Regions from separate parts of the Alteromonas sp. K632G genome, predicted to be linked through region 3. Evidence: predicted binding sites of a transcription regulator. Region 3 holds the regulator's gene; each other region holds the start of a gene.
The links. The regulator sigma-54, encoded in region 3, starts transcription at its own class of promoters, with help from an activator protein. The targets are predictions, from matches to a motif close to GTTGGCACGNNNNTNGNNT.
Positions count from the first base shown of each region.

Region 1: J5X92_RS12070 (DUF1328 family protein) is a predicted target of sigma-54. The motif match lies at 2,295-2,313, and genes of this name have one in related genera.
Region 2: J5X92_RS17265 (DUF2884 family protein) is a predicted target of sigma-54. The motif match lies at 3,047-3,065, and genes of this name have one in related genera.
Region 4: J5X92_RS12835 (DUF2726 domain-containing protein) is a predicted target of sigma-54. The motif match lies at 2,020-2,038, and genes of this name have one in related genera.

Region 1 covers NZ_JAGGDM010000011.1:49,877-57,969, reverse strand. Annotated here, with positions in the region: gene J5X92_RS12085 (DUF349 domain-containing protein) at 1-1,549, shown strand, start outside; gene J5X92_RS12080 (hypothetical protein) at 1,551-1,766, shown strand; gene J5X92_RS12075 (hypothetical protein) at 1,828-2,022, opposite strand; gene J5X92_RS12070 (DUF1328 family protein) at 2,077-2,253, opposite strand; gene yfbR (5'-deoxynucleotidase) at 2,509-3,162, shown strand; gene J5X92_RS12060 (hypothetical protein) at 3,253-3,804, opposite strand; gene J5X92_RS12055 (hypothetical protein) at 3,835-4,092, opposite strand; gene J5X92_RS12050 (hypothetical protein) at 4,149-4,661, opposite strand; gene J5X92_RS12045 (DUF883 domain-containing protein) at 4,665-4,982, opposite strand; gene J5X92_RS12040 (response regulator) at 5,238-7,223, opposite strand; gene J5X92_RS12035 (response regulator) at 7,381-7,833, opposite strand; gene J5X92_RS12030 (sensor histidine kinase) at 7,823-8,093, opposite strand, start outside.
Region 2 covers NZ_JAGGDM010000019.1:102,693-110,785, forward strand. Annotated here, with positions in the region: gene J5X92_RS17255 (sodium-dependent transporter) at 1-823, shown strand, start outside; gene J5X92_RS17260 (NAD-dependent epimerase/dehydratase family protein) at 978-1,823, opposite strand; gene J5X92_RS17265 (DUF2884 family protein) at 2,126-2,926, opposite strand; gene J5X92_RS17270 (hypothetical protein) at 3,287-3,478, shown strand; gene J5X92_RS17275 (mechanosensitive ion channel domain-containing protein) at 3,557-4,843, opposite strand; gene J5X92_RS17280 (acyltransferase) at 4,846-5,739, opposite strand; gene J5X92_RS17285 (acyltransferase) at 5,736-6,650, opposite strand; gene fghA (S-formylglutathione hydrolase) at 6,775-7,617, shown strand; gene J5X92_RS17295 (bifunctional diguanylate cyclase/phosphodiesterase) at 7,680-8,093, opposite strand, start outside.
Region 3 covers NZ_JAGGDM010000021.1:3,902-11,994, forward strand. Annotated here, with positions in the region: gene rapZ (RNase adapter RapZ) at 1-697, opposite strand, end outside; gene ptsN (PTS IIA-like nitrogen regulatory protein PtsN) at 736-1,179, opposite strand; gene hpf (ribosome hibernation promoting factor) at 1,188-1,475, opposite strand; gene J5X92_RS17835 (RNA polymerase factor sigma-54) at 1,505-2,989, opposite strand; gene lptB (LPS export ABC transporter ATP-binding protein) at 3,065-3,790, opposite strand; gene lptA (lipopolysaccharide transport periplasmic protein LptA) at 3,793-4,356, opposite strand; gene lptC (LPS export ABC transporter periplasmic protein LptC) at 4,325-4,903, opposite strand; gene kdsC (3-deoxy-manno-octulosonate-8-phosphatase KdsC) at 4,900-5,466, opposite strand; gene J5X92_RS17860 (KpsF/GutQ family sugar-phosphate isomerase) at 5,466-6,440, opposite strand; gene J5X92_RS17865 (calcium/sodium antiporter) at 6,440-7,396, opposite strand; gene mlaF (phospholipid ABC transporter ATP-binding protein MlaF) at 7,832-8,093, shown strand, end outside.
Region 4 covers NZ_JAGGDM010000012.1:69,968-78,060, forward strand. Annotated here, with positions in the region: gene J5X92_RS12815 (FAD-dependent oxidoreductase) at 1-481, shown strand, start outside; gene J5X92_RS12820 (hypothetical protein) at 743-1,210, shown strand; gene J5X92_RS12825 (helix-turn-helix transcriptional regulator) at 1,210-1,434, shown strand; gene J5X92_RS12830 (hypothetical protein) at 1,580-1,975, shown strand; gene J5X92_RS12835 (DUF2726 domain-containing protein) at 2,119-2,706, shown strand; gene J5X92_RS12840 (5'-methylthioadenosine/adenosylhomocysteine nucleosidase) at 2,898-3,596, shown strand; gene J5X92_RS12845 (cobalamin biosynthesis protein) at 3,603-4,571, shown strand; gene J5X92_RS12850 (helical backbone metal receptor) at 4,573-5,532, shown strand; gene J5X92_RS12855 (rhodanese-like domain-containing protein) at 5,580-5,984, shown strand; gene J5X92_RS12860 (DUF2721 domain-containing protein) at 6,181-6,585, shown strand; gene J5X92_RS12865 (GNAT family N-acetyltransferase) at 6,563-7,144, shown strand; gene tyrS (tyrosine--tRNA ligase) at 7,339-8,093, opposite strand, start outside.

The sequences.
Region 1 (8,093 bases), on a different contig from region 3:
TTCAGTACCAAGCGCCCTTAATAAGCGCTGGCATGCAGCTTCCCGTGTTTTCAGTCAGAAAAAACAAGCTAAAAAAGCAGAAGTAGACCAGGCGCTTCGTCAGTGCAGAAAGCAAATCAGTGTGATAGATAACTTAATCGCCCAAGGTAAGTACCGCGGGGCTATTACTAAGTTTGAAAAGTTATCTGCAAGCTTTGAATCTATGCCTGAGAGTGTTAAGAAACAATTGGCTAAGCGTTTTGAGAAAACTGCCGAAGATATTGCTCATCTCGAAGGCTGGCAAGATTATATTGCAGCACCTAGAAAACCAGCACTGGTAGAGGAAGCGCAGACATTAGCTTCAACTCCCGTCGAAGATATAAAACAGCGTGGTGAAGCCATTCGTTATCTTCGTCAGCAGTGGCTTTCGTTAGGCGCTGGCAGCGACGATGACGCGCTTCAAAATGCTTTCGACGCCGCGTTAGAACTTGCGTTTCAGCCTTGTCGCGAGCATTACGCGGCATTAGATGCTGAACGTGAGAAAGCGCTTAAAGCTCGTCAGTCATTAATTGAACAAGTTGCTGCCATCGATTTGTCACAGGACGAAGCGGTGCTGGCTAAACTGTTCGATAGAACCGTTAAGCAGTGGCATGAGTGTGGTCAGGTTGAAAAGCGTGAATACGAGTCGTTAAAGCAACGTTGGAATAAAACCATCAGCCCGCTGCAAACTAAAGTGAATCAGTGGCATGCGATGAATAAAAAAGCGAAGCAGCAACTCGTTGCTCAAGCCTCAGCGCTGTTAGCAGAGAAAGATATTGCTAGCGCCACTGAAACAGCGCAGCAGCTGCAACACAGTTGGAAAGCCATAGGCCATGCCGGTAAGCGTGATGAAAGCCGATTGTGGCGTGAGTTTCGCTTAGCAAACGATGCATTATTCGGACGCTTAAAAGATCAACGTAAGGCACAGTCATCAGCATTTGATGAAACCTTTAATACCCTTTTTACTCAATTGAATGCTATTGACTCGGAATCTGATGAATCGACGATTGCTACTTCAATACAGGATATCGAATCGCGTGCCAAAGAGTTGCCTGGTGCAATGCGTGCAAAACTCGATAAGAAAATAACCGGTATTCAAAAGCAGCAGCAAACACGTGCTCAGCAGCGCCAGGTTCGCAAGGTACAGCAGCGTGCCCAATCGGTTATTTCGGTGTTAAGTGAGAGCCTGCGAGCAGGAGACATTACTAACATCAATGATGATGACGCCGACATGCTTAAAAAGCGATGGAAGTCTGCACTGTCTAAACCTACACCTGTTCAACAAAGTCGACATTGGTTAACCGTGGCGTTAGAAGCCGCTACTGATTTACCTAGCCCTGAGAGCGATAGCAGCATGCGAACCAATGTCCAGCTAACCATGATGACAGCGAAACTAGAGAAGGGCGAGAGCCTATCTCCTGCGCAGTTGCTAGAAGATTGGATTGCGCATGGGAAAGTTAATGACCAAGAAACGCATTTACTTGAACGGATAGTAAATGTATTGGATAACAATCCAGAGGTAGTTGCTTAAGATGAAAAGCCAAGTTGAATTTGGTTTTGCCAGTGAGATGACAGCATATCGTTTTATCAACACGGTTAAACACATGGATGTTGATTCACTGGTCGTAAAGTTTGGACGTAGTGATCGTCACGTGTTGGTATCTTACCGTTATGCGGTGGATGAATTTGATAGAACGCTATCAGAATTAGACGATTTAGCGCGAGAGCTTGGCGGCGAAGAAGTATAAAAAGAAGTATAAAAAAGCTGATGGACAAGGTCCATCAGCTTTTTTCGTGATAAAGCGAGTATTAACAGTCTTTATCTTCGGCGTCTGCGCCTTCTTTAACATCTTCACAAGCATCTTCTACTGCGTTGCCTGCATCTGTTACAATTTCGTCTAGCTCTTCGCCTGCATCTTCTGCGTTGTTATCACCGCATGCGGCAAGTGTTAGTGCAAATGTACCAGCTGCTAAAAGTTTCAATAATGATTTCTGTGAGATCATGTCCATTCTCCTGTATCCTAAAAGTATCTAAAAATATCTAAATGTGTGTTAAATCTATGCTCGTGGTGACCGACCGCGTAAGGCATTCGCGACTAGTGAAATGACTAGTAAAGCGATAAACACAAAGAATAAAAATTGTGCGATACCTGTTGCTGCACCTGCGATGCCGCCAAAACCAAAAACTGCTGCAATAATGGCGATAATGAAAAAAGTAATTGCCCAACCTAACATAGCTAAATCCTCTTTTTGCTCCGTTACTGACATAGATATTAATGCGAACTCCGTGCCTGAATGTTAAGTGTCTGATTTATATGTATTTGATATTAAATTCCACTGCTTTTGACCGATAATGTATTCGTCGGCTAAACAAGGTTTACAGAGCATTTGCACTTTTTACATGGCGGGAGGCATACCAAGCAAGGCAGCATTCCCGATTTGCAAATGCTACTATCAATTTCTAACAATCGTAATTTTATAGGGCGCAAAATGGCGAAAACTCACTCCGCATTTATAGGTTTGATGCAACGGGCAAGAAATGTGAAGCGATGGCCTTTAATGGCACAGTTTCAAGAGGAGATGTTGTCTACACACATCTACGAAGCCTCTATGGTCGCTCACATGTTAGGTGCGATAGCGGCGGATGTGTTCAACGAAGCGGTTGATCCCGATCGAGTCGCTGCCATGGCTATTTTCCATGAAGGCAGCGAGATTGCGGGTATGAGTGATATTCCAAGTCCTGTAAAGTACCACGACCCTGAAACTACTGCGGCCATAAAAAAGCTCGAGCGCAGGTTTGAGGCTATGCTGATACAAACCTTGCCTGAGCCGCTACAGAAGCGCTATCAACCTTTAATAGAACAAGATAAAGACGATATTCATGTACGGCTTGCTAAAGCCGCTGATGTGCTATGTGCGTATCTTAAATGTGACTACGAGTTGTCGAAATCCAATTCAGAATTTTCAAACGCCATGTACGAAATGGAAGTGCAATTGAAGCAGTACCGAGAAAGGTTTCAGTCGGTAGAGTATTTTTGCAAAGTATTCTTAGAAGATGCCAAGGGAACCCTGGATGAACAAACCAAAGATCTTGATTGGGTAGAGCGAGCCAACACATTGCATTTAGATTCTGAGCAAAATTGAACAAATTCAAATATAGCTTAGAGGGCTTAAAACAAAACGACCGCCATGTGGCGGTCATTTCATCAAAAAATATTTCTGTTTGAAGCGCGCTTACTTAACCTTATCTACTTGGTCAGCGAGAATTTCTGTAACAGATAAAGCGTTCTTTCCCATACTACCTTGGGTATTGCTCATTCTTACCAGAATAGAGAAGTACACGTCGTTAATCTGTGTCTGCGTCACCGTGTTCTGCCCTTGACCCGGGGCAGGCTGTGCCACCTCGGTACATCCTGACATAGTGCATTGCTGATTGGTGGCAAATGGTTGGGGCTCATCGGTATTGTGGGTGACTGCTCTGGCCATAACGGGTTTTTTATCCACGTCGGTTTTGATAACAGCCAACCATTCATAGTTATGTTTGTTAGCGAGTTCAGCGGCTCGGCGCAATGCGAATTGCTGAATAATATCTGCTGAAGTGCGATCTGTAGCTTTAAATAATACTCGGTATTCATTGTCGGTTAGTTGAACGCTAGAATACCCATAGCCTTCTTTAGTGACCGCAGATTTGTAGGGTGTGGGCGAGGCAACAGGTGTAGTGGTGCAAGCGGTAACAAATATACTGCATGCTAAAGCCGCTATTTTCATTTTTGTTGGTAAGCGCATGGTAATTCCTAGTATTAATTGTAGTGACTATTATTTTAGGAACGAAAGTGCGGTGGTGCGCACAAAAGTCATAATAGCTTGATTTCTTTTGCTCTTTGGAGCGTCAGTATTTATACCTTTGTAAGCCCCAGCAGCAACAATACCTAATAATACTTCAGGTTTGCCCATGAGCAGACGACAATCTCGCTTAGCCTCCTCAAATGATTCTTCAGCATGATGTTTTTGGGCTAAATAATTATGCTGACACTGCCTGATATCCTCTAAGTTCTTTTTCAGAAAAATATTCATGATAAGTGCTCCTTAGTTTTACGCTGTCCGACGGCAATGCCGTAATGAGTTTGCTACTACTTGGTTAAAGACTGCATTAATGTGGTAAGTCGTTTTAGGTTAATAAAACGGAATGCACTCTGTGCATGCATAAATGCAACGACACTTAATACGCTATTAACCAGTAACAATATAACCATAATAAGTAGTGCAGGCATGCCAGCATGGTGCATGGCTAATCCAATGCATGAATTGAGTAAAATCCAGCAAAAACCACCTAATGCAAATGCGGTAAGTGCGCCAAAAATACTGACAAAAATCGACTTGGTAATGAGCTGAAGTTCAGCGTTAATCAGGTCGATTAATGCAAAGCCTTGATATTTTTTCTGTGCGTAAAGCGCTTTAAAAGAAGCCAGCGCCTCTTCAAATGTAATGTCTGGGGGAATGTTGTTAGACGACTCGGATGTCTCGCCGGTTGTACTTTGCTGAGGAATGCGAAATGTCGCCTGACTTCTCGGAGAAGTCAGGCGAAACGGATTTTCGCTGCTCAGCGTGTATGTGGCACTACGAAAATCTGGTAAAGGTTTCATGCTTTATTTCTTGCGAAATAATGAAGTCACTAACATACCTGCTGCGAATGCCATACCAGCAGTGGCTAATGGGTTCTCAATAGCATATTTTCGTACACCAGACGACTGCCATTTTTGCTCAGCTAAACGTTTTCGTTCAGACATATTGTCCGCAGAGCGACTTGCCGTGTTACGAATGTTGTCCTCAGCTACGGCCGCACTATCAGCCAGTTTATCAACTGACGAATGAAGTGTTTCTTTTAACTGATCCGTGACTGGGTGACTAGGCTCGGTTACGCTATTCACTTTCGCTGTTTTTGGCGTAGTAGTTTTTGTTGCCATAGTACTCTCCTTAAGTTTGCTAGATTGCACATAGAGAGTTGCAACGCTCATACCAACATTGAAAAGTATTTAAGCTGTTGATTTGTTTAGGTTTTATTTTTAGTTTTGTTTTGGCGGATACGCTAGCATTTAATTTAAGGTAAGAGTTGCAAGGTAGGCCGTGTAATAATTTCGTAATCGGTTAGAAGTTAAAAAGGCTTGCGGAGGGAAAAGTTAGCTACTCGTCGCAGCTAACTTATTAGTGCGATGTTGTTTTTATGACACCACACTGATTAAATCTTCTTTACTCACAGGCTTTAAGAGCGACTGGCTAACTCCTAAATGTTTCATGGTATCTCTATCTGGCTCATTGCCACTGACAATAACCAGCTTGGCCTTGGGTTGAATTTGATTTAACTCGGCAGCTAAGTCATATCCATGGTAGTCGGGAAGGGTTAAATCCATTAATACATGATCAAATACCACTTCGTTCATACGGTCGATAGCATCTGCGCCCGTATTGGCCGTAATAACATCGTGGCCTTGGTGTACCAAAAATAATTGTAATAACTCAGCTGCGTCCTCGTCGTCTTCTATCACTAATATTTTTTTAGCCGTCGGTTGAGGTTGAGTACATTGAGTTACCGTTTTAACGGTTTCTATTTTCGACACGGCTGGTCCTTGAGAGCGCACTAAATACTGGTCTAGCACTTCAGTAAGGGCAGCTCGTTCAATAGGTTTATTAATAACATTATTAAACCCGTCATCCATTAAAGATTGTTTTAACCCTTTGCGACTCGCGGCGGTAACGGCCACAACAGGTACGTTGCTCTTATGCCGCCTTATTGCATGAAGGGCTTCAATACCATTCATAACCGGCATATGAATATCCATTAACACTAAATGAAAGGGCTCGTTATCTTCTTCGGCTTGTAAAACAGCCTCTAACGCTTTAACGCCGTTTTCTGCATAAGCAACAGTAGCGTGACATTGGCTGACTAAATGCCCCGTTAAGCGACGAATCTCACGAATATCATCAACAATCAATACCTTGCCAGTAACCTGTAAATCTAAATTATTGGATTCAGCTCTGCTAGGTGGCTTAAGTGCAAGTTGAGTACGGCTTTGTTCGCTAATGTCACCGGGATCGATAGAAAACGAAAAGCGGCTGCCTTTGCCAAAAACTGAATCTACACTAATGCTTCCGCCTAACTTGGCCACAAGCTCTCGGCTTATTGCCAAACCTAATCCAGCACCGCCATGATTTGCACGCATGATATCTTCGATTTGCTCGAAAGGCTGAAAGATTTTCTCTAGCTTATCGGGTGGCATGCCAATGCCGGTATCTTCAACAATGAAGTGTAGCCTTTCATTGGCTTTTCCTGGTGCTGGAGGACGAACTTCTACGGTAACGGTTATGGCGCCAGTATCGGTAAATTTCACAGCGTTACTGACTAAGTTGATTAACACCTGGCGCAAACGGGTAGGATCGGTTTCAATCACTTCCGGTATCTTGGTTTCTGCAATCACATCGAAAACAAGATCTTTATCTTTCGCTGCTAATCGCATTAATGAATGAATATCAGTAAGGAAAGGGCTTAGATGCACTTCTTTGATATTAAGCTCAAGTTTATCCGCCATAATGCGAGACATATCAAGAAGGTCATTTAACAGGCTAAGTAGGTGCTTTCCATTGGAATAAATAATAGACAGCTCTTGGGCCAAAGGGTCATTACCTTTGTCGTCTAATAGCAGCTCTGTGTAACCTAAAATAGACGTAAGCGGGGTGCGAAGTTCGTGGCCTAAATGAGCAAGAAATTTATCTTTCGCTTTGTTCTGTTGTTCAACTTTGTGTCTTTCTAATCGCTCGTTTTCTATCTCTCGTCGAACCATGGCGTAGCGAATGGTGCGCATAAAACGGGGTGACTCGATTTCTGTTTTTTGCAGGTAATCGGCTGCACCCGCTCGCATCACCAATTCGTCAACCTGTGAGTCTGATTGACCGGTTAAAATAACAACAGGAAGATTAAATTGGTTTGATTTAAGCACTTCTAATACGTCTACTGCGTTTTCTGCGCCAAGTAGATAGTCGAGCAAACACAAGTCGAAATTTCGACGCTGTAACGCATCTATGGCGTCAGCACTGTTGGTTACCCAGGTAAGCTGGAAACGGGGTTCTTCACATTGAAGTAAATAATCCGATGTTAAAAAATAATCATCTTCGTCATCTTCAATCAGTAAAACCCGGATAACTTCGGTCACTGTGCGCTCCATAAAACATTAGTCGTAACGTAGCGCTAAATAACAAGCGCTTTAACACATAGCGGCACTAATGGTTAGCGCCGTGCAGCATGAGTAATAACTTACTGCGTCCTACATATGGACTCATCTCTACGTAAATTGAATTAATAAGATTCGACTAATCGTGTGGCAATTCTACAAACTCAATCCAGTAGCGACCTAGCGCGCGCATAAGCTCGACAAGTCCCTCGAAATTCACAGGTTTAGCGATATATGAAGCACAGCCTAAGTCGTATCCGCGAAGCATGTCCTCTTCTTCTTTGGATGTCGTTAAGATGACCACTGGGATCCCACGTAATTTAGGATCGGTTTTTAATTCCTGTAACGCTTCTCGGCCATCTTTTCGCGGCATGTTAAGGTCTAACAGAATTAGGCTAGGGCGGGGGGCTTTGCTAGCATCTGTGTATTTACCTTCATGGCGTAAAAATTCAAGCAACTCCACGCCATCTTCAACACAAAATAAGTTGTTTAACACACGGCTTTCTTTTAGTGCGTCTACAGTTAATAGACGATCGTCCTCATCGTCATCTGCCATAAGGATATTAATTGGTTGGGTTTGTTTACGCGTCATGTGCGATATCTCCATGATTATTTAGAGAGCCAAAAGGCTCGCTGTTTGTTGGCAGAAGGATAGTAAAGGTTGCGCCTTCTCCTGGCGAGCTTTTTGCCGAAATTTGACCATTGTGTCGTTCAACAATGCGCCGGCATACCGCTAGGCCAATCCCTGTTCCTTTGTATTCGCTTCTACCGTGCAAGCGTTGAAACGGGGCAAAAATCTTTTCTGCAAAACTTTGTTCAAAGCCAATGCCGTTATCTGAGATTTGAATTTTT
Region 2 (8,093 bases), on a different contig from region 3:
TATCATTCCTGACTTCTCAAAGCTGACAGCAAGTGTGGTGAATGGTGCGCTCGCACAAGCGTTTTTCTCCCTCTCGCTAGGTATGGGGATTTTGATTACCTACGGCAGTTATATCGACAAGAGAGCGGATGTACCTACGTCGGCAAAACTAGTGGCAATAACAGATACCGCAGTGGCCTTCACGGCAGGCTTAATGATTCTGCCTGCGATATTCTCATTCAACCCTGATATTAATCCTGATGAACTTAGTGAGTCATCGGTGAGTATGATTTTCACCTATCTACCTAATATATTTTTAGCGCTGCAAAGCTCTATTGGGTATGTGGGGGCGTCTATCGTGGCAAGCCTGTTCTTCTTATTAGTGTTCTTTGCTGCCATCACGTCTTTAGTGTCTATTTTTGAAGTGCCAGTAGCGGCGCTAATGGACGAGAAAGGGGTAAGCAGAAAGTGGGCATTAGCATCACTTGGTAGCGTGATGCTTGTGCTAGCGGTACTGTGTACTTTGTCATTTGGTAAAGTTGATGCACTTACGCAGTTCGCCAGCTATGCAGGTGTAGATAAGTCGCTGTTCGACGTTATTATTGACGTATTTTACGAGACCATTTTGCCATTAAACGGCTTCTTGATTTGTATCTTCGTTATCTATCGTTGGAAAAGTGCAAACTTCAATGCATCCCTTGAAGAGGGGAGTTCGGGCTATCGTGGTGGATGGTTTGAAAAGTATGTCGATGTATCGCTTAAAACGTTTATCCCTGCCATCTTGTTAGTTATTTTCATCAATACCGTGGCGGTTAAATACTTCGGCTTCAGCCTGTTTGGCTAGTGGTTGTTCTCAGCTAGTCGTTGTTCTCGATTGGTAGTTGCACTAGGCAAGTTGAAGTAAAACGTATATTAATAATAAGGCGCTCAAATATGAGCGCCTTATCTGTTTATTATCCTATGCGTGTAACGTCATCGTGTTACAACATTCTATCTCACTAAATCATGTCATCAGGGTTGGCATAGTCGGGAAGTATTCCCAGTAAAGCCCAACTCGCTTTTGCATCAATCACCTTGCCCGTGGGGGCTAAATCTGAGTCACTAAATGTGGGAGCAGCAATCCCTTTTTTCTGTGCCGCCTGGGTATAGTAATCGCCTCTTTTGGGATGCTGCAAACTACACAGATGATATAAATCTGTGCTATCGGTTTTGCTAGAGTTGTTCTTACTACTATCTGCGAAAATCAGTGTCTTTAACGCGGCAACAACATCATTAACATGCACTAAGTTAATTCGTTTATTGCCCGCATTCAGGCTTCTGCCACTTAACGAATTTACCGGATGACGATCTGGGCCGGTTAACCCAGCAAGGCGAACTATCTTAACGTCTACCTTGTCATTCGTTTTTAAATCTAACAAGTGCTGCTCTATGGCTACATGCGCTTTTGCCGATGCGGTTTCAGGTTGAGTGCTGGCGTGTTCATTTAACACATCAGTTCTATTATCGCCGTATACCGAGGTGGTACTAATGAAAATAATACGGGCTACTCTAGCCGCCACTGCATTATCAATAAGGGTAAGCATGTTATCGGTGAAATCATCTAACTGGGTATTACGACGGCCAGGTGGAATGTTTAGTACCAGTGTTGCATCGCTAAGTTCATCACATAGCGTGATAGTGTCGTCACCCAAATTAAAAACCAAGCCTTTAATGTGCTTGTCGCTTATCTTCAACGCTTTTTCTTTGCTTCGTGTGGTGGCAATAATAGTATGGGTAGCTGACATGGCTTTGCCCAAGTAGCGACCAAGCCAACCGTAACCGCAGATAACTAGCTTATTATTCATAACGTCTTCTTAGATGATGATGGGGCGTGAGAGTAAAAGTATCAAAAATACGCGGTAAGGCGCAAAACGGATTGGTCTATGGGGTAAATGCGAGCACACAAATGCTGGTTGTTAGGTACACCTTATCTGGGAATAAGATGCAAAGCGCGATGTGCTAATTGATAAGGGAGAAAATCGATTAGAATGGCATTAGTCAAAAACAAAAAACGCTAGCGGGAAAGCTAGCGTTGTAAGGTTATTAAACGTAAATTAAATGTGGTTTGAATGCAGTTTGGGAAGTCATTACACCAATAGAACCACAATTACATTTTCATTTCGCCACTGCGCATATCGATTAAGTCTAAGCCACCTAACCCAGGAATGCTGGCTTGCATTTTGTTTTCGGCATAATTAGCTTCTTGCAACACTTCACACAGGGCATCGCCTTTTTCTTCAAGTGCTGCGGCCTGTGATTCAACACGGTGTTCAATAGTCTCACCAAAGCGTTCCATTTTTTCCTCGAAGGCTTCCATATCGCCGCCGTTCCATAGCATTTGGGTGCCCACAGCAATCAAAATACGGCCCATTGATTCAGTTATGAGCGACTCGAATTGCGCTTCAAATTCGTCTTCCCAGCTTTCGTCGAAAAAGCCTGGCTCGTCAAACTTAGCTGTATCCACTTTGATATTGCCATTGTCATCATAAAAAGACGTTGCCAACTTTTCGTTAAGCGATGTAAACATCGTATCAAAGTCTTCAGTAAGTTCATTGTCGCCGCCAAGCAGTTCACCAAATACTTCAGAAACGGCAACACTCGCAATCTCTAACCCTTCACTTGCGATATTAAGGGTCATGGGGATAGCAGTATCGATACGGTCGTAATAGGTATTGACCCATTGTTGCTGTTCGTTGTTCAACGACACACTCTCACCGTTAATCACTAAATGGTAGGTGTCATCTATCGACATGGTAGAACCATTTTGCATGTCGACAGTAATTAGGCCTTGGTAATATTGAAGATGGCCATCCAATTCGATATCGCAGCTAGTCTCAAAAGCAAACGCTGGCACGCTAAGTAAAGATGAAGTTACTAAGGCAAGTGGAAATAATTGTTTAATTTTCATTTTCTGAAATCCTATTAACCATGATGCTGTCGCGAAGACCGTTTAGCGCAATGCGCTCACGCTGTTTTTATAACCTGCTATTACAAGCTCAGTTGTAACCTAGGTGTTGTAACCTAAGTGTTGCAACCTCAGTGCCATTTCAATAATTCTTTTAATTTCAGTGTCTTATGATTATTCAGATAGGCGGTGGCACTAACTATTCACCATAATTTAGCAATTAGCTTAACTATTTGGCATTTTTGACTAAGATCAAAGTGGTAAGAAAAAGAGCACATTACTCGTATTTAATGCTTTTTGAGGCATGTTCATCTAGATTGATTTCATGCATAATAACGTCAGAAAAATTAAAGGGTTTAGAGAATGACTGATTGGATTAACGCAATTGTATTTGGTGTTGCGCTAATTGCCTTCACTCTGGGGCTTAGCAGCATCGTAATGGGTTTCATGACAGCTGAAACTGGCGCAAAAGGCATGCAGGAAAAAATCGAGTATGGTTTCTTCGGTGTGTCTGGGTTAGTGGTTTGCTTGCTAATGGGTTATGCGTTGGCTTAAGTAATGATTTTCATAAAAAAACCGGCTTAGGCCGGTTTTTTTATGTCTAGCATCTATAATTTGTCGTCACAGCAAGCGCTAGTCTTGTTCGCTTTGGCTTATTTCCATGGCACTGGATAAATACCCCAAGTGGCCATCACGCTGGTATGCAACTAGGTCAAACAAAGATAGCATGGCCATTACATGGTCAAAAATATCCGCTTGAACCTTTTCATATTTCACCCAATCTTTTTCAATGCTAAAACAATATAGCTCTAGCGGCAGGCCAATTTCGTTAGGGGGCAGTTGGCGCACCATCAAGGTCATTTCTTGGTTCACACTTGGGTGTTTGCGCAGATAGGATTCTAGATAAGCTCTGAAGGTACCGATGTTGGTTAGCTTGCGGCTATTTAATAAATCAGACTCATCTATAGAATAGTCTCTGTGGTAAGCGCGCAGTTCATTAGTTTTCTTCTCGATATACTCGCTGATATAACGAATTTTAGAGAAGCGCTCTAACATCTCGTTGTCACATAATTTAATAGAATGAACATCGATATACACAGAGCGCTTTATCCTGCGTCCACCAGATTCTTGCATGCCTCGCCAGTTTTTAACCGCTTCGGTGGTCAAATTGTAGGTAGGCAGCGTTGAAATGGTTTTATCCCAGTTCTGCACTTTTACGTTGGTTAAACCTATTTCTTTAATTTCACCATCTACTTCGTATTTCTGCATGGTGATCCAATCACCAGTGTTAAACATGCGGTTAGCAGCAATTTGAATACCTGCCACAAAACCTAATATGGTATCGCGAAAAATGAGTAACAGAACTGCGGCAATAGCGGTTAAGCCAGACACCAAGAGTAAGGGGCTTTTATCAACAATTAACGAGATGCTGAACAAAATGGTAAGAATGGCAAAACCGAGTTTGGTGACTTGAATAAAGCCAGTAATAGGTGCACGTTTAGACAGCGCAGAGGCGTTGTAAACATCTTCCACCGTACTCAAAATGGCGTAAATACCCAAAAGCCCACTGTAGAGCATGTACAACAACGCACTTTTTATTAATAAGCCATACAGCACTGAAGCTTCTTCAATAAGTACAGGAGTGGCAAGAAATATAAAAAGGGCTGGGAATAAGTGCATCAGGCGGCGGAAGAAGCCATGCTCTTGCAATGCGTTATCCCAAATGTTGGTGGTTTTTGATACCCATCTTGCTATTTCAGGGCGAACAATCAATCTTGCAAAGACGTAAATAACAATCGCTATCGTCAATATGGTGCCTAACGCTAGCGCATTATATAGCGGGTCGTGCATGGTCAGTGATGGAAAAAAATCCTTCACTAGATGCATGAAGTTATCACGTACAGTTGAGCTTACTTCCACAATTACGACTCCAAAAGACGTTTGATACGGCTATCTTTATTTTTCCACATGGCATTTAGCCAATCTTGAAAAGTGGTGCGAAACTCAGGTTCACTCAACGTAGAGTGTTGCTGAAGCGCGGGCACAGGCATCACATTAACATCGATTATGATTTTGGTCATAGTACCACTTAGCATGGCCATCATTGGATGGCGCTTATTGTCTGGATACAACAATGAAATATCGAGCACATTAGTAAATAATTCACCCATTGCAGCCAATGTAAAAGATACGCCCCCCGCTTTAGGTGGAAGTAAGGTTTTATAAGGGCTTCGTTTCTGATGGTGTTTTTGTGTGGTAAAGCGGGTGCCTTCAACAAAATTAATAACAGTGGTGGGCACCGTACGAAATTTTTCACATGATGCTCGTGTTGTCTCTAGATCTTTACCCTTTTTCTCAGGGTACTTTTCTAAGTAGGCCTTGGTGTATCTGTGCATAAACGGCATATCTAAGGCCCAAGCTCCTAGCCCTACAAATGGAAGCCAAATTAACTCTTTTTTAAGAAAGAATTTTGGAGCCGGTATGCGATGAGTGGCAAATTCAATTAGTAACACAATATCAAGGTAACTAAGATGATTGGCGATAATTAAATACCATCTATCTTTCGACAATTCGCCATGAACCGAACACTCAATGTTTACGTTATTGAAGAGGCGAATAAGCAATACGCTAACGCGGCCAAAACTAAACAAGCAAGCGTGCATGACGCTATTCCACGCCTCGGTAACTTTACCTGAAGGGAGTATTAGTTTAACCACGCCGAACAAGATGATCAGCCCTCCCCACAGCGCAAGGTTAGCTATTTGAAGCGCAGTGTGAACAACGAAAGTTACAGGGGAAAACAAGGTACGGATCATAGTGGCTTCTGAGTTGCGTTAATCGATTCTAATTGGTCGTTTTTATCTTGCCAGCGGCTATTTAACCAACGCTGAAATTGGCTTCTTACCTGCGGGTCGTCAAAGTAATTATCATTAAAGTAGCCATTTTCGGTAATATCCGTGATGGGGGTTACTTTAATACTCACGCGAATATCACGTACTTTGCCGCTGACGAAATCCCAAAATGAGGGAACGCCGCTAGGGTAATCAATCGTTACGTCAATGAGCTTGTGTAACTGAGACCCCATGGCAGAAAGAACAAACGCTACGCCGCCCGCTTTAGGCTTAAGCAGGTGGCTAAATGGTGAGTTCTGTCGGTCATGTTTTTCTTGGGTAAAGCGGGTGCCTTCCACAAAATTCATGATACTTACCGGCTTGGTTTGAAACTTTTCGCATGCTTTGCGGGTAGTTTCCATGTCTTTACCTTTTAAATGCGGGTGCTTGGCCAAGAAAGATTTTGAGTATCGACGCATAAAAGGAAAATCAAGGGCCCACCAGGTTAGGCCTAAGATAGGGACGTAAATCAGTTCTTTTTTAAGAAAGAACTTTAAAAATGGGATTTTACGGTTGAATACGCGTTGTAAAACTAAGATATCGACCCAAGATTGATGGTTGGCAATGACTAAGTACCAGTCATTGCGGGTAAGTTGATCAAGGCCGGTAACATCCCACTTTGTTCTACTACTCACTCGCTGATTAAGATTGTTAATCGTAATCCATGCGGTTGCGCACGCGTCCAAGATATACGATATAAATCGTCTCCAAGGCGCAAGCGGTATAAGTTTGAAAAAAGACAAAATAATGATGGGCGTTGCCCATAAAACCGTATTTAAAAAATAAAAAATCACTGAAATGGTGCCAATCAGGTGATGCATTAGGCCTCTTATCATCGTACTTACCTCAAAAATTAGGCACTTAGTGTAAACGAACTTGATTTAAAATCCGATAGACCCTTTACTGTTTGCTACAGCAAAGTGGTTATTTTTCTAAATTTATTAGTGTACAGGAGTCATTATGGAGCTTATTAGTGAAAATCGTGCGTTTGGCGGTAGGCATTTACGCTACAGTCACGATGCAAAGAGCACCAATTGCAGTATGACATTTGCAATCTACCTACCACCGTTTGCCTCCGCTGAGAAACCAGTACCAGTTTTATACTGGCTTTCAGGGCTTACCTGTAACGACCAAAACTTTATGCAAAAAGCGGGGGCGATGAAGTTAGCCGCAGAACTTGGAATGGCAATTGTTGCGCCAGATACCAGCCCGCGAGGTGAAGGTGTTCCTGATGACGAAAACGGCGCATATGATTTTGGGCTGGGAGCTGGCTTTTATGTTGATGCCACACAAACGCCATGGAAAGCGCATTATCAGATGTATAGCTATGTCACCGAAGAGTTGCCTAGCGTTGTTGAACAACATTTCCCCGTGACAAAGGAGCGCGCAATTAGCGGTCACTCAATGGGTGGACATGGCGCACTTGTTGCTGGTTTACGTAATCCAAATCGCTATGTATCTGTTTCTGCTTTTAGTCCAGTGTCGAACCCTTCTGATTGCCCATGGGGCCAAAAAGCATTGAGTCAGTATTTAGGAGATGAGCAATCAGCATGGGATGAATATGATGCTGCAAAGATTATTGCTAGTAAGAACCACGCCATTCCATTATTGGTTGAGCAGGGTAATAGCGATGAGTTTCTGTCTGAGCAATTAAAACCACTGGCACTGGTGCAAGCCGCTCAGCAATCAGATACGCAATTAACGCTGAATATGCATGAAGGATACGATCATAGTTACTTCTTTATCGCGTCGTTTATTGAAGACCACTTAGAGTTTCACGCTGGGCATTTAGGCCTAATTTAAGTGCCAGCGTACCTTATAAAATGCGTTAGTTAGCTGCCTGACCAAATCTTATACGCAGTTTTCTAACGCAGTTTTTCTACGAAGTCACTAATCGACATAGGTCTGTCAAAGTAATAACCTTGGGCATAAGTACAGGCGTTGTCTACCAAAAACGTCTGCTGCTCTTGCGTCTCAACACCCTCAGCGATAATGCTAATATTTAAATTTTTGGCCAAGCCCAAGATAGCTTGAATAATAGCCTGATCGTCAGTATTTTCTTCTAAATCGCTCACAAACGAACGGTCTATTTTGAGTTCATCAATAGGCAGTTTTTTAAGGTAAACCAAAGAGCTAAACCCCGTTCCAAAGTCATCAATTGATATAGTAATACCCATGGCTCTAAGTTCGTTCAGCAACACAGACACCGTATCTAAACTGTCTATGAACACACTCTCGGTGAGTTCTATCGATAAATGTCTTGGGTCGATGGCTCGGCG
Region 3 (8,093 bases):
AGTGTGGCAGCCATGTAGTGATTAGGTTCTGAATTTGCCAAATAAATTTGGTTACAACAGGCTGGGAACCTAAAAATACTTCTACGGGGGCATCTAAGCCAGTTAAGTGTTTTAAATCGGGTTCCCAATGCGGGTTGGGGAGAAAGCGGGCGTCAAATACATAGTCGGCGTCTTTGGGGATACCGTGCTTAAAGCCAAACGATTCAAACACCAATACTAGGCGAGAGCTTTTCTTGCCTAGAATTCGCTCGCGAATAAGCTCTGCGAGTTGATGAATAGTGAGTTTATCCGTATCAATATACAAATCGGCGCGCTCAACAATAGGCGCAAGTAAGTCTGATTCGGCTTTTATCGATTCAGATAAAGATTTGTTGAGCTTAGCTAGCGGATGTAATCGGCGGGTTTCGCTGAAACGCTTCACCAGTACATCGTCACTCGCGTCGATGTACACAATGGTCATAGACCACGATGAGGGTAGGTAATCTAAGATCTCTACCAAGTCCGCTGGATTTTTGGGTAGGTTTCTTACATCGATACTTACCGCAACTTGGTCATATTCATCAACCACGGTATGGGTCAGAGTAGGGAGAAGGTTAACCGGAATATTATCTACGCAATAGTAACCTAAATCTTCAAGGGCACGTAGCGCAACTGATTTTCCTGAACCGGATCGACCACTGATAATAATCAGTTTCACCTGCATTTCTCCCTTTTAAAATATGGTGCAGTGCTTTTTTAGCTTAAAGCCGTAATGATGTCATCACTGGTGGAGGCCCGCCTAATGGCTTTCACCGTTTCTTTATCACTTAGCTTACCCGCCACGGTAGCGAGTGTTTGTAAGTGACCTTCTGTTTTCTCTTCTGGCACTAATAGGGCAAAGAATATATCTACGGGCTGATCGTCAAGCGCATCAAAATCGATGGCAGGGTTGCTGGTTACAATAATGGCGATAACGTGTTCTAAGCCCGGTAATCGACCGTGGGGCAGAGCAATACCATTGCCAATACCCGTACTCCCCATTCGTTCACGGGTTAGTAGACTATTTAATACACTAGCCTGATCGATGTCGGGATTATTTTTAGCAGCAATGTCGCTAATAATCTCTAGAATACGTTTTTTACTGTTACATTGAACCGCACACTCGGTGCGGTCCAAACTTACTATGGCTTGAATTTCCATACTAATATTTAGTGCTTTTTCAGCTTTTCCTTATGCTTGATAACTTGCCTGTCGAGTTTGTCGATCATGCTGTCTATCGCCGCATACATGTCTGTATTATGAGATGAAGCAAACACTTCTGCGCCGCTAAGGTGCATGGTGGCTTCGGCTTTTTGATTGAGTTTTTCGACGTTCAGGATGACATGCACATTAGATATGTGATCAAAGTGACGCTCTAGTTTGCTGAACTTAGTATCGACATAGCTACGCAAAGAATCAGTAATTTCGACATGATGACCGGTAAGGTTGATTTGCATATTTCGTCTTCCTTAAATTATCAAGGCCTTTAAATAAGGCTTTTGCGTTGGTTTGACGGCGGAATCGATAACGATTCCCGGTATTTTGCTATTGTTCGCCGGGCTACTTTAATGCCTTGTTCGGCCAACAATTGAGCAATCTTGCTATCGCTTAATGGCTTGCTGGGCGTTTCCGCTGCCACAAGCTTTTTAATTAGTGCGCGAATAGCGGTAGATGAACACTCACCACCAGATTCCGTTGCTACATGGCTAGAGAAGAAATATTTCAACTCGAAAATGCCACGAGGGGTATGCATATACTTTTGCGTGGTGACTCGTGAAATGGTGGATTCATGCATATCTACCATTTCTGCGACATCATTTAGCACCATTGGTTTCATCATTTCTGGGCCGTGCTCGAAAAAGCCCATTTGTTGCTGCACAATACAGTTTGCTACTTTCATCAAGGTGTCGTTTCTTGACTCAAGGCTTTTTATAAACCACTTGGCTTCTTGCATATGCGAGCGAATAAATTGCGAATCGCTGCTGTTTTTAGAGCGTCGGCTCATGGCAGCGTATTGTTGATTTACGCTTAATTTTGGCAAGCTGTCGGGATTAAGTTCTACTACCCAACGGCCATTCTTTTTGTTTACCGAAACATCAGGAATAACGTATTCGGGTTCTTTAGTAATTAATGCACTGCCAGGACGAGGATTCAACGTTTGCAATAAGCGCATGGCTTCGCGAAGTTGATCTTCTTTCAAACGACTCTTGCGCATTAACGTACGGTAATCTTTGCTGCTCAGCAGGTCTGAGTACTCATTAATAAGCTGTCTGGCTTCGGTAAGCCATGGCGTATCGTCTGAGAACTGGCGAAGCTGCACGAGCAAACATTCTTGCGGTGTACGTGAACCTGAACCAATAGGGTCGAACATTTGAATACGTTTTAGTACACATTCAACTTCGTCCATTTCTACCAACTCTTCAACATCGTCAGAGTTTACCGATTCTAAAATCTGTTCAATGGGTACGTTAAGGTAACCAGATTCATCAATTGAGTCGATAATGGCGGTAGCAATGGCGCGGTCTGTATCTGAAAACGGGGTTAAGCGCATCTGCCAAAGCAAATGGTCTTGAATATTGTCGGTGGTTTCACCCTGAAACAATTGGTCGTCATCATTATTCGATGGGCCAGGAGCGGGGGCAGAAGAGGCCGAGTAATACTCATCCCATGTGCTGTCGATTGGCAACTCGTCGGGAAGATCGTTCTTTTCAAGCGCGTCACCAGCTTCTAATGAATCGCTAGAAGCAGTAGGAGCAGCTTCTACAGAAGGGTCGTCGCCGTCCATGTTGTTTTTCTCAACAGGGTGGTCATCACCGCCTTCTTCAACTTCTAAAAGAGGGTTTGAGTCAAGTGCTTCCTGAATCTCTTGTTGCAGGTCGAGCGTAGACAACTGCAGCAGCTTGATTGCCTGCTGCAACTGCGGTGTCATGGTAAGTTGTTGACTGAACTTTAGCTGTAAAGATGGTTTCATCTACGTCTTATTTTTAAACTCTTGTTGTGAATATACCCGTGCTTAAAACTGAAAATGACAATTCGGTTACAGTAACTATAGCCTGAATTGTTCTCCTAGGTATACATCCCTTACTTTCTGATTACTTAAAACTTGTTCTGCCGTCCCTTGCGCGATGAGTTCGCCTTGGCTCACAATATACGCTTTCTCACACACATCCAGTGTTTCTCTTACGTTGTGATCGGTGATGAGGATTCCAATTCCTCTGTCACGAAGATGTTGAATGATCTTCTTTATATCATTAACCGATATAGGATCAACACCAGCAAATGGCTCATCAAGCAAAATAAATTGCGGATCGGCTGCTAATGCTCGTGCGATTTCTACTCGGCGGCGTTCACCACCGGATAAACTCATACCCGTACTATTACGTATATGGTTGATATTAAATTCATCAAGTAGCGCATCGGCTTCTTGTTCTTGTTCTGATGAACTTAACCCTTTACGGGTTTGCAAGATAGCCATGATGTTCTCAAACACCGTCAATTTTCTAAAAATAGAGGCTTCTTGCGGCAAATACCCAATACCGCGGCGAGCACGTTCGTGCATGGGCTCGTGGGTTAATTCGCTGTCATCAATACTGATTTTGCCCTTATCTAGAGGAACTAAGCCAACAATCATGTAGAAGGTAGTCGTTTTACCGGCACCATTCGGGCCGAGTAATCCAACGATTTGCCCCGTCGATACTGATAAGCTTACATCGCGAACCACTTGACGTGCTTTATACGCCTTTGCAAGGCTCTGTGCGCTCAACGTTGCCATGATTAATTGTCGTCCGCCTTATCGTCTTCGTTATTCGATGACGCTTTACGTATTGCCTCAGGGGTAAATACGGTAGTGACTCTGCCACCTTCGCCGTCTTCGCCGCCTGTTGCAAGTAATTGTTCAGTGACCATGTCGAAGGTAATCTTATCACCTTGTACTTTACTGGTGTCTTGCTGTAGCTCAGCATTTCCTTGTAAAGAAATAGTTCGATTTACTACTTCATAGCGAATTTCGTTGGCCTTCGCTGTGACAGGAGCACCGTCTTCAAGTTTTTGCGAATAGCTGGCTGGTTTGCCGCGAGCCACGAATATCTCTCGTCCATCACCTTCGCTGGCAATCACTTCAACTTCATCGGCATTTATCACCAAAGAACCTTGAGTAATCCGTACATCATCTTTAAACAATGAGGTTTTGTTTTTACCGTCAACAAATTGCGATTTCGAGTCAACTTTAATCGGTTTATTAAAGTCGCTTTCAGCCGCTATAGCCGCAGTAGCAAATAGGCTAACAGCGAGGCTAGTCGCTAATGCTTTAGTGGCTAGGCGAATAAATGGTTTGTACATGGTCTATTAACTCGTATTCCTGGGTACGCAAATTAGCGTTAAACCCATTGCTGTTAATCACATATTGTAAGCCACGTATTTCCACGGGCTGATCAGATGTCATTTGCTTAGTGTACAGGTTTATCTCTATAAACGCTGTGCGTATTGTTCTTACAAAGTCATCGACACTTTGGTTTTCAATAACGACATTATTTTCTAGCTGTATCAATTCGTTATTATACAAAGTGCCTTCTGTCGCGGTAACTTCCCACGGTGACTGTGCATCGTCGGTATACAATGTATATCTGGGCTTTTGGAATAAAACAAAGCCCAATTGGTCGTAATGTTCCATCGACGCTGCAAATACTTTGTGATTTAGCTGTCCTTCTTGATTGTATAAGGTGGTCGTTAGGTTTTTGGCTTTATATGCAGGCTTTAATGCGTCCGGCCCTTGATCAGATTGCTGAGCAGGGTCTTCGTCCATCCAAATAGGGATATACAGGGCGGATGCCAATATAAATAACACCGAAATACTTAAGCCTAATCGATCAAAACCTAATACCTTCATACGCTAGCACCTTGAATTCCGTGTAGCTTGTCGTTTGCTTGAAGCAAGGTGTCACATATTTCGCGAACGGCCCCGAAGCCGCTGGGCAACGTGGTGATCCAATTCGCTTGCTGTGCAACCGCAGGGTGGGCGTCTTTTACCGCAATTTTTACATTAGCGTGAGGATACATGCCCGTATCAGGCATATCGTCACCTACTACCGCCACATGCTCGGGCTTAAGTGATAAGCGAGCCATCAGTTCAGCAAGGGCGTCAGATTTATTTTCTTCACCCTGCACAATGTGTGCGACATTCAGTGCTTTCATTCTATTTTCGACAATGGCAGAACGCCTGCCCGTAATAACCGCCACTGCCACACCTGAATTCACAAGCGCTTTAACACCATAGCCATCACGGGTATGAAATGCTTTTAACTCTTCGCCAGCATTACCAAGGTAAATACGGCCATCTGAAAACACACCGTCTACATCACAAACTAATAATCGAACTTGTTTTAACGAGGAATACAACGCCGTTGGCATAGCGGTATAAAGTGTATTTACGGCTGTTTGGGTGTCGTTCATTATAAAACTCCCGCTTTAAGTAGCATGTGCATATTGAATGCGCCCACAGGCTTGCGGGCATCATCCGTTACCATAAGCGCACTTATCTTATGAGTTTCCATTACATTTAGCGCTTCTACGGCGAGTTGTTCAGGCATGGTTGTTTTACCGCCTTTGGTCATCACCTGCGTAACCGTGGCGGTATGCAAGTCTATGCGGGCATCTAAAATACGACGTAAATCACCATCGGTGAAAATTCCGACTAAAACACCATCGCTATCGATAACCCCGGTCATACCCAGCCCCTTTTTGGATATCTCCAATAGTGCTTCTGCAACCAGGGCGTTTTCGTCTACCAAGGGTAATTCGCTACCTGTGAGCATGATGTCACTCACTTTCAGCAGTAATTTTCTGCCTAAGCTGCCACCCGGGTGGGAAAGCGCAAAGTCGTCAGAGGTAAAACCTTTGCGATCTAGTAGGGCTACGGCAAGGGCGTCACCCATTACCAAGGTAGCGGTGGTGCTAGAGGTAGGTGCTAACCCTAAAGAACACGCTTCCTTTTCTACACTAATATTCAATACCACGTCTGCGTGCTGTCCTAACGAACTAGTTACGCTGTTGGTCATTGCTATAACAGGTACATTTAATCGCTTCACAATGGGCAGTAAATTAACTAGCTCTGCGGTTTCACCAGAATTAGAAATAGCGAGTAGCACATCACCTTTGCTTAGCATGCCTAAGTCGCCATGGTTGGCTTCGCCTGGGTGCATGAAAAACGACGGCGTTCCGGTACTGGCAAGTGTTGCAGCAATCTTGTGGCCAATATGCCCTGATTTACCCATTCCGCACACGACAACTTTACCCACACAGTTTTGTAATAAATTACATGCGGTAACAAAATCATCGTTCATACGCGATGAAAGCGCTGAAATTGCCTGCGCTTCAATCTCTATAACGCGCTTGGCTGAAGTGATGAAGCTATTTTCTTGTGACATTACGCAAAAAGCCAAAATTGATAACCAATAAAGCAAGCAATCAATAAGCCGCCATTTCTTCGGCTTATTCGTCGATTGCCCATTAAGGTGAAACTAAACAAAAATAGCAATAGGGTTAGCCCGAGCACAACGAACATATCGCGGTTATACACATCAGGGTCTAATGTGCCAGGCGCTATTAGGCCAGGCATGCCTAGTACAGCTAGCAAGTTAAAAATATTAGAACCAATAATATTGCCTAACGCTAGGTCATCTTCCCCTTTAAGCACACCAGCAATACTGGCAGCCAGTTCGGGCAAACTTGTGCCCAACGCAATAATGGTCAAGCCGATAACTAAATCTGACATACCTAGGTATTGGGCTATTTCTACCGCTGAACCCACTAAGAAGTGTGCACTTAACGGTAACAGTATTAGACCAACGACAATCCAGAAAACAGCGGAAGAGGTGGGTACATCGTTAGGAATTTCATCTGTCGTCTCACTTACTAATGGGTCTTCTTTATCTACTTTCATAGATAGCCAGCCCATTAGACCCAAAACAATCACGAAGAGGCTAATAAGGATGATGCCTTCAAGGTGAGTCAGTTCTCCATCGAAAAGAAAAGCAACAGCGATGACGGTAATAACAAGCAGAGCAGGGAGTTCACGCTTTAACGTAGAGGACGCAACAAGAAGCGGTTTGACTAGTGCAGTAATACCAAGCACAAGGGCAATATTAGTAATATTTGAGCCTAATGCGTTACCTACGGCCGTATTCATATTACCGTTAATAGATGCCGCGGCTGACACCACAATTTCAGGTGCAGACGACCCCATTGCGACAATGGTTAAGCCTATCATCATGGGCGCCATACCAATATTCTTGGCGAACGCTGATGCACCGTAAACAAAACGGTCTGCACTCCAGCTAAGTACAATCAGTCCAACTAAAAAAATGACTACGTTTAAAAGCACAACAACCAGCATAGTTAGGAATTTCACAAGATTGTCGCAAAAACAATGCCATTTGCCTATGGGAACTATCGCTTATTTTAGCAAAGGTGGTATTAAGTGCCCCTTTGATCGTGGTTACTGATTGAAAATCATTCGAATTTTCTAAATTCGAATAAATCGAACATAACTTGTAACGTTTTGCTTTTGTGCCGCGCTTGAAAAAGCGTACAATGTCACTAAATTACACTGCTCAGTAAACTTTATCGATTTAACGTACTCAAAGGCATAGAACTTGCCTTGGCTTTAGCTGTTATGTAAAGCCGTTATGGAAAACAGTTTAGCGTTAAAGGCGACTTAAGTAGCTTAAACCTTACATCTATAGGAAGTGAGTGATGTGCATCATTACTTGCTTTGCTGGTATCACTTATTATTCAAGGGTCGATAAATAAAATCGCTATGGACCATTTAGTCGAGATAGACAACCTAACCTTTCGACGCGCAGACCGTGTTATTTATGACGGTATTACGCTGAGCATTCCGAAAGGAAAAATTACGGCCGTTATGGGCCCCAGCGGTATAGGGAAGACCACCTTACTGCGCCTTATTGGCGGGCAATTAACACCAGATGAAGGTGATATACAGTTTGATGGCGACTCTGTTGTCGCTATGAGCCGTAAAGAGCTTTATCAAGCACGTCGTCGAATGAGCATGCTTTTTC
Region 4 (8,093 bases), on a different contig from region 3:
CGTTATTTGTGCTTATCGTCGTGACGAAGAAAGCATGCCTGGTTCTCGCCGAGAAGTAGTTAACGCAAAAGAAGAAGGGGTTGAATTTATGTTCAACATTCAACCTTTAGACATTGCTGTTGATAGCGAAGGAAATGCTTGCGGTGTTAAATTCGTAAAAACCGAGATGGGTCCACCAGATATTAACGGGCGTCGTCGCCCAGTTGAAATTGAAGGTTCTGAGCACGTAGTTGAAGCTGATGCAATTATTATCGCGTTTGGTTTCCAACCTAGTCCTGCCCCTTGGTTTGCTGAGTTCGGCATTATGCTAGATGAAAAAGGCCGCGTACGCGCTCCTGCTGCTGGTAAGTTTGCTTTCCAAACATCGCACCCTAAAATCTTTGCGGGCGGTGATATGGTACGTGGTAGTGACCTTGTGGTTACCGCTATCGACGAAGGCAGAAAAGCCGCTGACGGTATCATGGATTACATTGGCGTTTAATAACCACGTGTAAAACAGCACGTTAACCGTACCTCGTTGTATGTAATCTATTTAAAAGCTCGCTTAGGCGAGCTTTTTTGTGGCCAGTATATCTAAAGCTGTAAAGAAATCCGCTCAGGGAACCTTCTTCTACAACATACTTTGTAACAACCTTCCGCTAGCTTTCTACAAGCACCCATGTACAATATATTTAACATTGAGTTAAATTTAACGTACACAAAGTAAAATTTAACCACCATTACTAGGGCATGGAGAAAGATAATGATTTCGTTCAGAGAGAAAAGTTTGTGGGTGTCTTTTTTAGTATCTGCGGTGATCGCCTCTATTTATGGAGATAGCGTATATACACTTATGTTTTTGCAACCAAATACTAGCCTAGATGTCACCACCGCCCTCATCATGCGAATTACTATTGCCTTCATTATCTTAGAGGTAGCGTTACATGTTGCGTTAGCCATGAGCCAGCAAGAAGATGCCAATACCCCTGAAGATGAACGAGAGCGTTATCATCGACTTACCGCGAATAATGCGGGTTATTGGGTACTGTCAGTAGGTATTGTGAGCTGCGTGATACAACAAATGATCAACAGTAACATCGATTTTGACGCGCAAAATAGCTACACCAATTATGCTCTTGCGCCTATTGAGCTAAAGTTAGTCCTTATTTTTTGGTTATCGGAGGTAACCCGCTTTGGTACTGAGATTTACTATTGCCGGAAAGAAAGTTAATGGCTGAACATTATTCAATAACTAACAATATAAGAACCTTGCGCTTTCTTGTCGATGAAATGACGCAGCAGGAACTCGCGTCAAAAGTGGGTGTTACACGCCAAACCATTATGGCGATTGAGAAAGGAAAATACTCACCATCTCTTGAAGTGGCGTTCAAAATTGCCTTGGTATTTGATAAGCCATTTAATGAGGTGTTTCAGTATTCGAAAGTGAAGGAGTGATGGGATTGAGAACCCGGTTCTCAAATTATTTTCACCTTATACCCATCACGTTATGAACATACCTTGTGCAACTATTTACCTATTGCTCTTATATAGTTAGCCCATTATTATCGATACAAAGAGTGATTAATGGTTAACAAGAATAATGACAAGTGGTTTACGTAAAAGCATTAATATAGTTTTACTTAGCGGGCTAGCAATGGCGAGCCACGCGTTTGCCGATACGGTGTCCACCGACAGTTCATTAGATGAACCTGTTGTTCGGTCTTGCCCTGCCTCCTTTTTTGACGTCTCGCTAATGGCTAATGCTCGCCAGTGTCAGCAATTCGACGATAGCTTGCCTGCGAGTTTGGTCTATTTTACTAAGCACGCGCCTAAAGAGGTTATCGCCTTCTATCAAAATGCCTATCCGCAATTTGTCAGAAAACCTGCGGTCAACCAACGCACCATGCTTGCAGCAACAGATGATTCGGTTCGTATTGTGGTCTCCCCGGATAATGTGGGCACGCAAGTTGATGTACTCATCATTAGTAAGCCATAACCTTCCATAAATTTTATTTCCGACTAGTTACTCTCCTCGTTCAATGTGGCACTGCCTTTGCAATTTCAGTAAAGAACCACAGTGGTGTCAAAAAAAGCGTCATTTAAATGACGCGCATTACACGTTGATATGCGAGGAATATGATGGAACTGGCAATTATTTTAATGATGTTACTTATCGTGGTGGCATTAGGCGCCATAAAATTATCAGATGGTGGCGTAGCGTTTCCTTTTCGCCGAAAGCCACAGCTTTTCACTCCTGTAGAACACTCTTTTTTAAACCTTATTGAACAAGCAATGGGGCGAGAGTTTCGTATCATTTGCCGTGTACGCTTAAGCGACATAGTGTCAGTAAGGCAATCGGCCAACAAGAAAACGGCCAGCCAAGCTATTTCTAGAGCCTCTTCGCGCCAACTTGATTTTATCTTGGTCGACAAACAGGACATGAGCCCCATATTAGCTATCGACCTTGTGCATAACCAAGGGAAAGAGGGTTACAAAACTCAGCGTGATTGGTTTGTTTCTGGCGCATTAGATGCTGCCGGTGTTCCTCATGCGCGAATTAAGGTTAAGTCGGGTTATACTGTAGACGATATTCGTGAATGCCTTGAAAATAAGCTTATTCCTTATAGAAGAATTCAACAAAAAATGTCGCAGCTTCCTACGCACAACCCTGAGCCAACTAAGCGCCCGACTCGCCCAGTTAGGTCGAGCCGCGCGGCAGCTGCATAAAAAAGCCGGTTTCCCCCTAGCCTTTGTTGCACTCCATTATTGCTGTAATAGCAGGTGACAAAGGCTTTTTCCTGTCAGTTTTCCTCATTTCCTTATACAATTCATTACCATATCTGTAGCAAGTTTTGCTTCCCCCAACATTTGAACAAATCGGTATGTACATGAAAGAGACTGACATGAAAGAGACTGGCATAAAAAAAATTGGCATTCTAGGCGCAATGGATGAAGAAGTTGCGTTACTTAAAGCTTCACTTTCAAACCTTAAAGAAACCACATGGAAGCACTTAACCTTTTATGAAGGCACCCTTAATAACGTTGAGGTTGTGTTAGTAAAGTGTGGTATTGGAAAAGTTGCGGCGGCCCTTGCCACTACGGTACTTATCGAGCAATACGCACCAGATGTGGTAGTAAATACAGGTTCAGCAGGCGGGTTTGATAAGAACTTAAACATTGGCGACGTAGTGATTGCCACCCATGTTATCCACCACGATGTGGACTTAACCCATTTCGGCTACAAGCTTGGCCAATGTGCTGGCATGCCTGCAGACTACCGTTGTGACAATACGCTCATTGAAGCCGCAAAAACGGCGACGGGCGAGTTAGAAAACATCCAATCTACCAGCGGTCTTATCTGTACTGGCGATTCGTTTATCGGCACCGACGAAGCGGTAGAGGCGCTGCGTGAAAGTTTCCCAGATATGAAAGCAGTTGAAATGGAAGGTGCAGCTATAGCCCAAACCTGTCACATGCTCGACGTACCGTTTTTGGTAATTCGCTCGCTATCTGACATTGCGGGTAAGACATCAACTGTCAGTTTTAAAGAATATTTAGATACGGCGGCAAAACATTCAGCGCAACTTGTTATGGCTATGATCAAAGCGCTGGCGTAGCGGTAAATGGAAGCATTGCTGACCCAATCAGCATATCAGTCGGTGCTGGTATTATGGTTGGCAGTTGTTCTAGATGCCCTTTGGCGGTGGCCGCTTAGCAGCCACCCGCTTACCCTCATGCGTTATTTGGTTAGGCAGATGGGGTTTAAAGTTCTTCCCTCTTTAAATTACTCTCGTTCGCAGCATTATATCTCTGGTTCATTAGCGGCTATCGTATTATTAGCCCCCTTAATCGTTTGCCTTGCCATACTCATATACATGGCTCAATACCCTGCTTTTTTCGAAGCCGTGATCATGGTTGCCTTGCTCGACTTTGCCTATCAGCGCCATCAGTTCAGTAAGATATTAAAAACAGTAGGAAAAAATAAAAAAGTACTCACCAGAGAAACCGTAGACACCATAGTTGCCCGTGAATGCACCCAATTAACCGATGTAGGTATTGCGAAAGCAGCCATTGAATCGCTATGGCTTAAGTTTTTATATCTTTATTGCGGCGTTATTTTTTACTTTATGTTGGCAGGCCCGATTGGTGCGCTAACCTACCGTTTGTTATTACTCACCTCGTGGCAATGGCACTACCGAAACCCTAAAATGGTGCATTTTGCTAAACCTGTGCGAAAGCTTGTTTCGTTATTAGTGGTTCCCCCTGCGTTACTCGGTTGTGTTGCTGTGCTTCTTTTCACTCACCCCGTAAAAGGCATTCGAGCAGTAAGACGAAGTAAAGCACGAGATAAAACCTCCTTGTTACTTGCGCTGTTTGGTGGAATACAAAATATTCAATTAGGCGGCCCTGCAATTTATCATGGACGAAAATACCGCTACCCTCGCGTAGGCGGTGCCGAGCAAGTAAAGTATTCAGACATGATACGCAGTAAGCGCACTATAGTGGGTGCCATGGCTGTGGTCACCGCCATTGCGAGTGTTTGTTTGCTATTGATCGCAGTACAGACACAAACCCTGAGCGAGGTCTTCTAACGTGAAGAGTCTATTTCACAAATTGCGCAAACACGCTGCATTTATAATAAGTGTTTTACTACTTAAGATATTGAGTAAAGGTAGTACTGTAGAGCGTTCGCTAATAATCGTTACATTACTCACACTAGTACCTCTTTCCACTTCAGCTGAAGCGCAAAGTGGTGAGAAAATTAGTGAGGAAACTCAGCATGAATATGTTCAGGCTGTAGAAGCCAGAAAATCAGCCCCGCGGATTATCACGCTTGCACCTCATTTAACCGAGTGGGTTTATAGCCTTGGTTTAGAAGCACACTTAATTGGCGTTAGCGACTACAGTAACTTTCCTAAAGAAGCACAGCTTTTACCTAAAGTGGCCGACTATCAAGGAGCCGATTTATCCCAGATAATGGCGCTGCAACCTACCCTGATATTAGCGTGGGAAGGAGGCAACAAGCCGCAAGATTTACACCGTTTAGAAAGCTTAGGTTATAAGGTGTTTCGAGCCAAAATCACTGAAGTTGAGGACATCGCCAGTGAGTTGATGCGGTTAGCTAAAGTAACTAACACAGAAGAAAAAGCCAATGCGCTCACCAGTGAGTTTTTACATCATTTAGCAGCAATAAGAGCCGAGTACGCCACGCCTTCAAATAACAAGGTGTTTTATTACTCTTGGACATCGCCGCTAATGACCATAGGTGACAATGCGTGGCCGAACAAGCTACTTAACGTATGTGGTGCGCAAACCCTATTTGCCGACAGCCCAGTCGATTACCCGCAAGTTTCGGTACAAGAAGTATTATCTAGGCAGCCTTTTGCTTTGGTGGCCGCAAGCAATCAGCCAACGTCCGATCTTGAGCAATTTTGGCGTCCTCACCGTCGTTTTTTGTCAGCCCCCTTAATTGTGGTCAATCCAGACATTACCAGCAGGTTCTCACTGCGGTTAATTAATGAACTAAAAACACTGTGTAAGGGTATTAACTAGTACTGCCACAAGGTATAATATCGCCTTGTTATGTTTAAAGGTTATTCATGCGAATCGTTTTAGTCTTGTTTGTCGTCGTTGCTGCTGTCACGCTATTTGTGTCAATGCAATGCACAGCGAAAGCAACCTCTCAAGTGTCGGTTGCGGCTTCCCCGTACCTTATTGAGCGGGTGAAAAACAATGACTGGATGCTTATCGACGTGCGTTCTCCAAGCGACTTTGCTGATGGGCACATTCCAGGTGCCATCAACATGCCTCATGAAAATATTAACGATTATCTTACCGAGCTAGAAGGCCATAAAGACAAGCCTATTATTATTTATTGTCAATCTGGTACTCAGGCTAAACTTGCTATGAAGTTTCTAAAAGACTTAGACTTTTCAGAAGTTATGCATTTAGAAGGCGATATGCTGGGCTGGAATGCCTCCCAAATGCCAATCGACAGAATGTAGCTTTCCGTAGTTATAGCCTTAGCAGATAAAGCCTTTGAAAATATAGCGTCTGTAAATCTAGCTCTCTGCCACTGAATTCGCCACTAACTGCACGCTACGACCTAAACTCTGTCCTACACCGCTATTTACTATCAGACGACAACATCCCTACGTTTTTGATACACTGACACGCATTCACTATGGTGACAGACATTTAATGAAAATAGACCTCGCAACACCCGCTATGCTTTTTCCAGCAATCTCATTGCTGTTACTGGCCTATACAAACCGGTTTTTAACCCTTGCTACGCTTATTCGTAACTTTTCAAAAGAAGAGCGTGACGACAATACTCTAGCCCAAATCAAGAATTTGAGGCTTCGTATTCAGCTTATTAAGCGGATGCAAATTGCGGGAGTTGGCAGCTTCTTTTTGTGTGTTGTATCTATGCTGGCGATTTACCTTACCTACCAACAAGTGGGAAATTGGATATTCGCATTAAGCTTAGTGTCTCTTCTGTATTCACTTTGGATGTCGGTAAAAGAAATACTCATTTCTGTAGAAGCATTAGATTTTCACCTTGATGGTATGAAAGAGCAACATGACAGCACCAAATCTAAATAGCGTTACTTATCTACCTTTGGCGCCCGAACATTTTGATGATGTTATACGCTTAGGCAACCAAGTTCAGGGTGAAAATTACCTGATGCCCGACACATTAAAAGCCATGTACGACAAAAGCTGGCACAACAATATTAATGCTAGCTTAGTGAGTTATTGCGGTGATGACATTGTTGGCTTTCGAATTACCTACGCCCATTCGCAGTGGCAGTGTGATAAATGGTGCAGCCCTGAATTATGGCCGGTAGCACCCGAGAAAGTATGCTATTTCAAATGCAATACAGTATCGCCCGCCATGCAAGGAGCTGGCATTGGAAGTACCTTATTAGCCAAGTCGGTGAGCGCGGCCAAAGCGCAAGGCGCTGAAGCAGGACTTGCTCATATTTGGCTTTCAAGCCCGGGTAATAGTGCGTTTAAATACTTTACTAAAAACGGCGGCGAACTTATTAATAAGCACCCGAACAAGTGGCGCTATGAGTCTATACATGAAGGTTACGATTGCCCTGTGTGCCCTGAAACCTGCGAATGTGAAGGCGCAGAAATGATATTGCGGTTCTCTTAAAGCCGAAATAAGTACACAATTTAATGATTATTGGGTAGCACTGTTTTCACGCTTAAAAGCCGCAAATTAATTAGCGACTGACGAAACAGAAAGTAATACAGATAGCATTCCAAGCAAAAAATACAGACATTAAAAAGCCCCGATAAATCGGGGCTTTTTTGTATTTCTTTTAGCACCTAAGTGCTAATGCCAAACTAGGCTAACGTAATTCTCGCGAATTTACGTTTACCCACTTGATAAACATTTTCGCCAGCTTCGGTCAGTACAAGACGAGTGTCTTCTACTTTATCGCCGTTAATTTTCACAGCACCTTGCTTAATCATACGCATAGCATCAGACGTTGAGCCTACCAGCTTGGTTTCTTTTAATAAGTTGCCAATTGCGATGCCATCATCGCCCAGTGCAATTTCAAACTCTGGCATTTCATCAGGAATCGCATTTTTCTGGAAGCGCTGGATGAAATCTTGATGCGCACCTTCTGCTGCCGCATCGTCATGGAAACGGGCGATAATTTCTTTCGCCAGCAATATTTTAATATCACGCGGGTTTTCGCCGTTCTCAACACACTGCTTAAGTTCAGCAATTTCTTCAAGTGGGCGGAAGCTTAGCAGGTCGTAATAACGCCACATTAAATCATCTGAAATCGACATCACTTTACCAAACATATCGTTTGGTGCATCAGTAATACCGATATAGTTGTTTAATGACTTAGACATTTTTTGAACGCCATCTAGGCCTTCAAGTAACGGCACCATCACAATAGACTGTGGCTTAATACCTTGCTCTTTTTGAAGCTCGCGGCCCATTAGCAAGTTAAAGCGTTGATCGGTACCACCTAACTCAACATCAGATTTTAGCGCAACTGAATCCCACCCTTGTACTAACGGGTACAAAAATTCGTGTATCGCAATAGGCTGACCATTGTTGTAACGCTTTTTAAAGTCGTCAC